DNA from 3 places in the Streptomyces sp. NPDC058646 genome. Region 3 is predicted to be linked to each of the others. Evidence: riboswitches for the same ligand, from Rfam matches in the RefSeq annotation. Region 3 holds a riboswitch; each other region holds the start of a gene.
The links. Region 3 has a riboswitch for cobalamin ahead of ACFWUZ_RS17155 (energy-coupling factor ABC transporter permease). Riboswitches for the same ligand answer to the same signal wherever they lie in the genome.

Region 1 (3,262 bases), on a different contig from region 3:
CGACCAGGGTGGCGTGCACGCGCCGCTTGGCCTGGGTGCCCTCGCCCGGGTCGTTGACCAGGAACGGGTAGATGAGGGGCAGGTCACCGAGGGCGGCGTCCGGGGCGCAGGAAGCGGACAGCCCCGCGTTCTTGCCGGGCAGCCACTCCAGGTTGCCGTGCTTGCCCAGGTGGATCATCGCGTCGGCGCCGAAGCCGCCGTCCTCCGCACGCGCCTGGATCCACCGGTACGCGGCCAGGTAGTGGTGCGAGGGCGGCAGGTCCGGGTCGTGGTAGATCGCGATCGGGTTCTCGCCGAAGCCGCGCGGCGGCTGGATCAGGACCAGCAGGTTCCCGCGGCGCAGGGCCGCCAGGACGATGTCGCCCTCCGGGTTGGCCGAGTGGTCCACGAACATGGAACCGGGGGCCTCCCCCCAGTGCTCCTCGACGCTCTCGCGCAGGTCGGCCGGGAGCTCGGCGAACCAGCGCCGGTAGTCGGCGGCCGGGATACGGACCGGGTTGCGGGCCAGCTGCTCCTGCGTGAGCCACTCCTGGTCGTGGCCGCCGGCCTCGATCAGGGCGCGGATCAGCTCGTCGCCGTCACCGGAGACGAGGCCGGGGACGTCCTCGACGGGACCGAAGTCGTAGCCGCCGGAGATCAGCGTCCGCAGCAGCTCGACGGCGCTCGCCGGGGTGTCGAGACCCACGGCGTTGCCGATGCGGGAGTGCTTGGTGGGGTAGGCGGAGAGGACCAGCGCGACCTTCTTGTCGCGGCGGTCGATGTGCCGCAGCCGGGCGTGGCGTACGGCGATCCCCGCGACCCGGGCGGCCCGCTCGGGGTCGGCCACGTACGCGGGCAGGCCGTCCTCGTCGAGCTCCTTGAAGGAGAACGGGACGGTGATCAGGCGGCCGTCGAACTCGGGCACGGCCACCTGGGTGGCGGCGTCGAGGGGGGACAGCCCCTCGTCGTTCTCCTCCCAGTTGCTGCGCGAGCCCGTCAGGCACAGCGCCTGCAGGATCGGCACGCCGAGGGAGGCGAGCGCGCCCGCGTCCCAGGACTCGTCGTCCCCGCCCGCCGAGGCGGTGGCGGGGCGGGTGCCGCCGGCCGCGAGCACGGTGGTGACGACCGCGTCGACACCCTCCAGCGCGGTCAGCAGTTCCGGCTCCGGGGTGCGCAGCGAGGAGACGTAGAGGGGGAGCGCCTGCGCGCCCTTCGCCTCGACGGCCTCGCACAGGGTGTGCACGAAGGCGGTGTTGCCGCTCATCTGGTGGGCGCGGTAGTACAGCACGGCGACCCGGGGGCCCTCGGTCCGCTGCGGGGTGCGCTCCAGCGGGCCCCAGGTGGGGGAGGCGGCGGGCGGCTCGAAGCCGTGGCCCGTGAGGAGCACCGTGTCGGAGAGGAACCGGGCCAGCTGGTCCAGGTTGGCGGGGCCGCCGTGCGCGAGGTAGCCGTGGGCTTCGGCCGCGATGCCGATCGGGACCGTCGAGGCCTCCATCAGCTGGGCGTCCGGGGCCTGTTCGCCGGTCAGGACCACGACCGGGCGGGTCTGCCCGGGGGCGAGGAGCAGGTCGAGGCCGTCCTGCCAGGCGCGCAGGCCGCCGAGGAGGCGTACGACGACCAGGCCGACGCCGTCGAGGAGGCCGGGCAGGTCGTCCAGGGGAAGGCGGGAGGGGTTCGCGAACCGGTACGGCACGGGGCCGTCCGCCGTGTTCGCGGCGCGGGCGCTGAGCAGATCGGTGTCGGACGTCGACAGCAGCAGGATCATGCGGCGGCCTTCCTCGGGGTTTCCGCGCCCCGGGCAGTGAGGACAGCGGGAGTTCCTGACTCACCCCGCGGATCGCTCCGCGGGGTTCACAGTGGCGGGACCGCGCCGGAATCTCACCGGGCTTCCTCCCTTGTCGCCGTCCTCGGCGACGACGGGCCGTGTGGTCCGTCGGGAGGTCATCTTAGGTGGCCTTTTCCCAGGCCGGGTGTGCGGGTGGGCTGCGCCGGCTCGGGCGGTTCCTGGCCGTGGCGGGCCGTTGCCCGTGCTCGGTAGGTGCGGCGCCGTTGCCGGGGCTCTGCCCCGGACCCCGCGCCTCAAACGCCGGCGGGGCTGGATGTGGCGGGGGCGGCGGCGGTGGGCTGGACTTGGCTGGGCCGGGCGTTCGAGGGCTGGACGGGTGGGGGCGGCGTCGGCGGAACCCGCGCTTGGGATGCCGACGGGGCTGGATGCGGTGGGGTCGGCGCCGACCGGGCTGTTCGGCGGGCCGGGCGTTCGAGGGCTGGACGGGTGGGGGCGGCGTCGGCGGAACCCGCGCTTCGGATGCCGGCGGGGCTGGATTCGGCGGGGCCGGTGTCGGTGGGCTGGATCTGGCTGGGGCCGGAGTTCGAGGGCTGTATTCGGCGCGGCCCGGTGGCGGAGGCCGGATGGGCGGGGCCTGGCGGTGGAGGGGGATCGGGGCGGGGTGGCTGGTCGGGGTGGTGGTGGACACAGGTCGAGGGGTGGGAATCGTGGGTATGCTCGCCGCCATGCCCCAGCCGCCCTCCGCCGTAACGCGGGACGAACCCGTCATACGGGACCGTGGTGACGCCTGCCCCGGCGCGCTGCGCCTGCACGCGGCGGACGACGGGTTCCTCGCGCGGGTCCGGATCCCCGGCGGGCTGCTCACCGCCCCGCAGGCCTCCGCCCTCGGGCTCGCCGCCGAACGGTTCGGGGACGGGCACCTGGAGCTCACCTCCCGCGGCAACGTGCAGGTGCGCGGCCTGAGCGAAGGGTGCGGTGCCGGGCTGGCCCAGCTGCTGGACTCCGCCGGGCTGTTGCCCGCGCCGGGACACGAGCGGGTGCGCAACGTCGTGGCCACGCCGTTGTCGGGCCAGGGACAGCCGGGGCGGCCCGACGTGCTGCCCTGGGTCCGGGAGCTGGACCGGCTGCTCTGCGCGAACGCACGGGTCACCGCCCTGTCCGGCCGCTTCCTCTTCGCCTTCGACGACGGGCGCGGCGACGTGGCCGCGCTGGGCCCGGACGTCACCGTGCTCGGACGGCCGGACGGCCGGGCGCTCCTGCGGCTCGGCCCCGCCGACGGCGCCGTGGCCGTGGCCGGGGACGACGCCCCGAGGGCGGCGCTGGCCGCCGCCGAGTACTTCCTCGACGCCGCCGATGCGGCCGGCACCCGGGCCTGGCGGGTGCGCGAGCTGCCCGCCGGACACGCCCTGGACGAGGCCGAGTTCGCCGTACGGCTGGCCGCGGCCGGGATCGCGGCCGCACCGGTCGCCGCGGCGCACCGGCCGTACTCCGCGCCGC
Region 2 (3,262 bases), on a different contig from region 3:
CACCGCGGTGCGGACGGTCTCGTCCAGGCGCTCCCAGTCGATGCCGCCGTCGAGGACGAACGCGCCGAGGTTGACGGAGCCGAGGTTGCAGACGGCCGTCTCGCCGTCGTTCGTGACCTCGATGATCTCGGTGCACAGGTTCGAGGAGTGCACGACGGTGCCCGGCTCGGCGGTCTGGTTCGCCGTGCGGTTGGAGGCGTCCTTGAAGGTCATCCAGCCCTGGCCGGTCTGCGCGAGGGTGCGCATCATCCGGCCGTACAGGTCGCGGGCGGGCATGGTCTTGCGGGCCAGGCCGTCCGCCTCGGCCTTGCGGTAGGCGGCGTCGAACGCGTCGCCCCACAGGTCGACCAGCTCGGGCACGTCGGCCGGGGAGAACAGCGACCAGTCGGCGTCGGCGTTCACGCGGCGCATGAACTCGTCCGGCACCCAGTGGGCGAGGTTCAGGTTGTGCGTACGGCGCTGGTCCTCACCGGTGTTGTCGCGCAGCTCCAGGAACTCCTCGATGTCCGCGTGCCAGGTCTCCAGGTAGACGGCGGCGGCGCCCTTGCGGCGGCCGCCCTGGTTCACGGCGGCGACGGAGGCGTCGAGGGTCTTCAGGAACGGCACGATGCCGTTGGAGTGGCCGTTGGTGCCGCGGATCAGCGAACCGCGGGCGCGGATGCGGGAGTACGACAGGCCGATGCCGCCGGCGTGCTTGGAGAGGCGGGCGACCTGGTGGTAGCGGTCGTAGATCGAGTCCAGCTCGTCCAGCGGGGAGTCCAGCAGGTAGCAGGAGGACATCTGCGGGTGCCGGGTGCCGGAGTTGAAGAGGGTGGGGGAGGAGGGCAGGTAGTCGAGACGGCTCATCAGCCGGTACAGCGAGGCCACTTCCTCGACGGCCTGGACGCTGTCGTCCTCGGCGAGGCCGCAGGCCACGCGCAGCATGAAGAACTGCGGGGTCTCGATGACCTGACGGGTGATCGGGTGGCGCAGCAGGTAGCGGCTGTGCAGGGTGCGCAGGCCGAAGAAGCCGAAGCGGTCGTCGGCGCCCTCGGCGAGGGCGTGCTCGACCAGCGCGTCCAGGCGGGCCGCGTGGGCCTTCACGAACTCGGCCGTGCGGTCGGCGATGAGCCCTTCGCCGTGGCCGACGGCGACGGACGCCGAGAACGAGGTGGAGCCCTGGCTCGTGGCCTCGTCACGGACGGTCATCGTCAGCAGCCGGGCGGCGAGCCGGGAGTACGCGGGGTCCTCGGAGATCAGTCCGGCCGCGGCCTCGGTGGCGAGCCCCCGCAGCTCGGCCTCGTCGGCGGTGGAGCTGCGTCCGCGCAGTGCGGAGGCGGCGACGCGGCCGGGGTCGGTGTCGGGGAGGTCCGCCGTCAGCTCGGTGAGGGTACGCAGCAGCGTGGCCCCCGGGCCCTCGGTGTTGTCGCCAGAAATGGACTCGGCGCGCGGTGCGGAAGGCGCGATGGTCACGGCGGGAGCTCTCCCTCGCTCGGCCGGCCGTCGGCGGGGCGCGGGCGGGCGCATGCGGGCGTGGCAGGAACGCGCACACCGCATGGCGTCCACCGGCCCAACCGCGAGGCCCGGACGTGTCGGCACCCGGTTCGGTCGAGCCGGGCGCGCTGTCGGCAGGTCCTCGGACTTGCGTGTGCACCTGTCGGTGAACTTCATACCGTTGCGGGACAGTTCCGGATTCCCACCGGATTCCCCTGCGGCGACAGCAGGCATGAGCATACATGTGGGGGCGGGCGGATGAGGTAGCCCCCACATCTTGTGTCGGCGTGGCTACAGGCTGAGGCGGTAGGTGAGCAGCGTCAGGCCCGGGACCGGGGTCCAGTCACGCTCGGGAGTCCGTACGAATCCCAGCCGCTCGTAGATCCGCCGGGCGCCGGTCATGGTGGTCTGGGTGGAGAGAACCAGGTGCGTCACGCCGTCCAGCTCCTGCGCGCGGGCCACGCAGGCGCGCACGAGGGCCTCGCCCGCGCCGCGTCCGCGCGCCTCGCGGGAGACGGCCAGCATCCGGAATTCGGCCTCGCCGGGACCGGCGATGTCGGCCAGCGGGCTGCCGGGAGGGGCGAAGGTCACACCGCCGAGCACGCGCTCCTCGTCCACGGCGACGAGCACCTCCCCGTCGGCCGCCCGGGCGGCGACATCGCGCAGCACCGCCACGTAGAAGGCCTCGTCCGCCCCGAGGAGCCCGTCGCCCACGTAGGCCTGCGCGGTGATCTCGCCCAGCTGTTCGTACTCGGTGGGCAGTGCGGCCCTGATGACGATGTCCATGCGGTCGAGTGTGCCAGGACGGGTGTCGGGGCCCGGCGCTGTCGGCGGAGGCAGCACCGTGGAGGAAGGCGAGCGAGGCAGGACCGGGACGGCCGGCCGGCCCCCCAGGCCGACCGGCCGTCCCCACACCGACCGAGGACTCCTCGAGGACTGGGTGCGCTGCACGTGCCGAAGGCCCACCGCGGGATGCGGCGGGCCTTCGGCACGGGCGGTCTCAGCAGCAGCGGAAGCCCTCGCGGGGGTCCGCCTCGCGGGAGTCCGTACGGGCGCGTTCGAAGGCGCGCCGGGTCAGGACCTGCGCGGCCGGGTCGTGGGAGCGGGCGTGGGCGACGTACCGGTCGTATGCCGCCTCGCCCGAGAACTCCCGCAGGTAGAACCAGGCCTTGGCCAGGGTCCCGCGCAGGCCGCTCATGAGGACACCGGCTCCTTCACCGCGCCGCCGCCCGAGTCGAGCCCGGCCGCGGCGAGTTCCGCCCGCTCCTCGGCCGTCGGGACCAGCCCGGCCGGGGCGACGATCTTCGACTCCGTCCACGGGACCTCGGACAGCTTCACGGACTCCGGGTTGCTGATGGCCTTGAAGCAGGTCCGGGCCGCGTCCAGCAGCACGACGATGATCAGGACCGCGAACAGGACCGACAGGACGCCGTCCACCGTGGCATTGGTGACCACGGTGTGCATCTCATCCATGTTCTTCGCGGGCGGCAGCACCTTGTCGGCGTCGATGCCGGCCTGGTACTTGTCGCGCTGCGCGAAGAAGCCGACCTTCACGTCCTCCGAGAAGATCTTCTGGTAGCTCGCGGTCAGCGTGACCGCCACGTCCCACGCCAGCGGGACACCCGTCACCCAGGCCCACTTGAGCCGCCCGGACTTGACCAGCAGCGTGGTGCAGACCGCCAGGGCCACTGCCGCGAGCAGCTGGTTCGCGATGCCGAACAGCGGGAAGAGCTGGTTGATTCCGCCCAGCGGGTCCTTGATGCCCACCCACAGGAAGTAGCCCCAGCCG
Region 3 (3,262 bases):
CGGGGATTTCCTTCATCCGGCCCTTCGGCGGCGGGCCGGAACCGGACGGGCATCTTCCCGCCCCGGGGTGCAACCGCCTGCGCCCGGCCGGCGTCTCCACCGGTGACAGCACTGTCCCCGTCTCTGGAGAATCGGGGGGACGTCATGAACCGTCTACGTTCTCGTCTGCGCCGTCGGCAGCTCGTGGCCCTGGCCACGGGCGCCCTGCTCACCGCCGGAATCGCGCTCGCAGCGCCGGCATCCGCCGCCGTCACGGCCTCCGCGACGGCCGCGCAGACCCAGACCCCGCTCGTCGTCAACGCCCGCTGGGGCGGGCACTGCACCTACGACCGGCTCGTCGTCGACCTCGAAGGGTACGTCCCCGCGGTCACCGTCACTCCCGCCTCCCAGCTGTTCTACGACGGGTCCGGCCAGCCGGTCCCGCTGGCCGGGAAGCACTTCCTGGAGATCAGGCTGAACCCCGCCGCCGGTCACGACGACGCGGGACAGAACGTCTACCGGGGTCCGCGCCTGCAGAAGATCTACCTGAGCAAGCTCAAGGGCATCGCCCTGACCGGCGACTACGAGGGGTACGTGACCTTCGGCGCCGCCTTCGACACGAAGCCGTACTACAGCACCACCGTCCTGCACTCGCCCGAACGGTTCGTGCTGGACATCGCGCACCCGAACGTCTGCTGACGCGACGCTGCCCGGGGCGGCGACGCCCCGGGCAGCCGAGCGGGCCTACCGGTGCCCGGGACGCTCGTTGAGGATCGACGAGCAGACGTAGAGCCGTTCGGCGACCTGTGCCATCACCGAGCTGTGGTCGCCGAGCTGTGGTCACCGAGCCGGATGGGGCCGCAGAGCACGAGGAAGGTCGGAGTAGCCGCAGTCGGCAGCCACCCCCTCAGCATGAGCAGCAGAAGGCGCGTCCGCAGGCCGGCCACGCCCGTCCGTGACCGGCGGGCGCCCCCGGAGGCTGGGGCGGGTTGTTACCGGTCCTCGCGGACGACTAGGGTCAGCGGGCCTTGGTGTTCGGGAAACCGGTGGAAAACCGGTGCGGCCCTCGCCACTGTGATCGGGAAGTCCGGCTCCATTCCTGCGGGAAGCCACTGGGCCCGGGCGGGAGACCGCGCGGCCCCGGGAAGGCGGAGACCGGGCATGAGTACCCGTGAGCCAGGAGACCGGCCGGGGCGCGTTGTCCATCCACGAGGTGCTGGAGAGGTCTCCCCACTCATGCATATTGCCGAGGGGTTTCTGCCCCCTTTGCACGCGGTCGCCTGGGGCGCCGCGTCCGCTCCCTTTGTCGTACACGGCGTGCGCGCCCTCACCCGCGAGGTGAAGGCCCACCCGGAGAGCACCCTGCTGCTCGGTGCGTCCGGAGCATTCACATTTGTCCTGTCCGCCCTGAAGATCCCTTCGGTGACGGGCAGTTGCTCGCACCCCACCGGTACCGGCCTCGGGGCGATCCTGTTCCGGCCGCCGGTCATGGCGGTGCTCGGCACCATCACCCTGCTCTTCCAGGCGCTGCTGCTGGCCCACGGCGGTCTGACCACCCTCGGCGCCAACGTCTTCTCGATGGCGATCGTCGGGCCCTGGGCCGGCTACGGCGTCTACCGGCTGCTGCGCACGTTCGACGTGCCGCTGATGGTGACCGTCTTCTTCGGCGCCTTCTTCGCCGACCTGGTGACCTACTGCATGACCTCCCTCCAGCTGGCCCTGGCCTTCCCGGACGCGAGCAGCGGCTTCGTCGGCTCGCTGGAGAAGTTCGCGGGCATCTTCGCGGTCACCCAGATCCCGCTCGCGGTGAGCGAGGGCCTCCTGACCGTCCTCGTCGTGCGGCTGCTGATGCAGTCCAGCAAGTCCGACATGGTGCGTCTCGGCCTCGCCAGGCTGACCGGCACCAAGGCGAAGCAGGAGGCGACCGCCCGATGACCAGGAACGCGAAGATCAACACCCTGCTGCTGCTCGTGGTGGCGGCGCTGGCCGTGCTCCCGCTCGCGCTGGGGCTCGGCGAGGGCAAGGAGGAGCCGTTCACGGGCGCGGACGCACAGGCGGAGGCCGCCATCACCGAGCTGAAGCCGGACTACGAGCCGTGGTTCACCCCGCTCTACGAACCCCCCTCCGGCGAGGTCGAGTCAGCGCTGTTCGCGCTCCAGGCGGCGCTCGGTGCGGGCGTGCTCGCGTACTACTTCGGCGTGCGCAAGGGCCGCCGGTCCGCGGCCGACGGGGCCCCGGAGGCGACCCCGGCCCCGGCGGCCGGGGCGGAGCACTAGGCGGTGCTGCCGATCGACGTGGCGGCGCACGGCAGCCGCTGGCGTCACCGGCACCCCGGGGAGAAGGCCCTGCTGGGGATCGGGCTGACGGTCACCGCCGTGTGCCTGCCGCCCTGGCCGGGCGGACCCCTGGTCGCCGCCGCCACCCTGGCGGTCCTCCTCGGGCCCGCCGGGGTGGCGGGGCGGCAGCTGTGGCGGGCCTTCCGGATCCCGCTCGGGTTCTGCTTCACGGGGGCGCTGCCGCTGCTGGTCTCGGTGGGCGGCCCGGCCGGGTTCCTCGCGTTCGCCCCGGAAGGCCCCCGGCAGGCGGCGGAACTGCTGCTGCGCACCTCGGCGGCGTCCCTCGGGGTGCTGCTGTTCGCCTTCACGACGCCGGTCTCGGACGTCCTGCCCCGGCTGGTGCGGGCCGGGGTGCCGGCTCCCGTGGTGGACGTGGCCCTGGTCATGTACCGGATCGGCTTCCTGCTGCTGGACTCCCTGGCCCAGGTCCGCCGGGCCCAGGCGGCCCGCCTGGGGCAGAGCGGCCGGGCCGCGGCGTGGCGTTCGCTGGCCGGGCTCGCGGCGACCTCGTTCGTACGGGCCTTCGACCGCGCGGCGCGGCTGCAGGACGGGCTGGCCGGGCGCGGCTACGACGGCGCGCTGCGGGTGCTCGTCCCCGAGGCGAAGCTGTCCTGGCGGTTCCTGGCCGGCTCCGCCGCCCTCCTGGCCGGCGTGAGCGCCGTGACCCTCGTACTGAAGGAGCTGTATCTGTGACCCCGTTGGTGGAACTGGTCGGCGCGGGCTACGCCTACGAGGACGGGCCGCCCGTGCTGTCCGGGGTGGACTTCGCCATCCGGGAGGGCCGTGCGCTGGTCCTGCTGGGCCGCAACGGCAGCGGCAAGACCACGCTGATGCGGCTGCTGAGCGGGGGCCTGCGGCCGGGTACGGGGGAACTGCGGCTCGACGGGGCGGTGGTGGCGTACGACCGCGCGGGCCTGACCCGGCTGCGGACCGGCGTCCAGCTGGTG

Region 1: it holds a riboswitch for cobalamin, as region 3 does, so the genes downstream of both, cobN (cobaltochelatase subunit CobN) here and ACFWUZ_RS17155 (energy-coupling factor ABC transporter permease) in region 3, are expected to answer to the same signal.
Region 2: it holds a riboswitch for cobalamin, as region 3 does, so the genes downstream of both, ACFWUZ_RS15015 (ribonucleoside-diphosphate reductase subunit alpha) here and ACFWUZ_RS17155 (energy-coupling factor ABC transporter permease) in region 3, are expected to answer to the same signal.

Annotation. Positions count from the first base shown of each region.
Region 1 is NZ_JBHXRK010000006.1:32,992-36,253, reverse strand. Features, by position in the region: gene cobN (cobaltochelatase subunit CobN) at 1-1,744, opposite strand, end outside; cobalamin riboswitch at 1,773-1,913, opposite strand; gene cobG (precorrin-3B synthase) at 2,491-3,262, shown strand, end outside.
Region 2 is NZ_JBHXRK010000010.1:177,026-180,287, forward strand. Features, by position in the region: gene ACFWUZ_RS15015 (ribonucleoside-diphosphate reductase subunit alpha) at 1-1,452, opposite strand, end outside; cobalamin riboswitch at 1,589-1,720, opposite strand; gene ACFWUZ_RS15020 (GNAT family N-acetyltransferase) at 1,765-2,259, opposite strand; gene ACFWUZ_RS15025 (CstA-like transporter-associated (seleno)protein) at 2,474-2,671, opposite strand; gene ACFWUZ_RS15030 (carbon starvation CstA family protein) at 2,668-3,262, opposite strand, start outside.
Region 3 is NZ_JBHXRK010000012.1:160,144-163,405, reverse strand. Features, by position in the region: gene ACFWUZ_RS17160 (hypothetical protein) at 145-678, shown strand; cobalamin riboswitch at 992-1,187, shown strand; gene ACFWUZ_RS17155 (energy-coupling factor ABC transporter permease) at 1,216-1,914, shown strand; gene ACFWUZ_RS17150 (energy-coupling factor ABC transporter substrate-binding protein) at 1,911-2,255, shown strand; gene cbiQ (cobalt ECF transporter T component CbiQ) at 2,259-3,008, shown strand; gene ACFWUZ_RS17140 (ATP-binding cassette domain-containing protein) at 3,005-3,262, shown strand, end outside.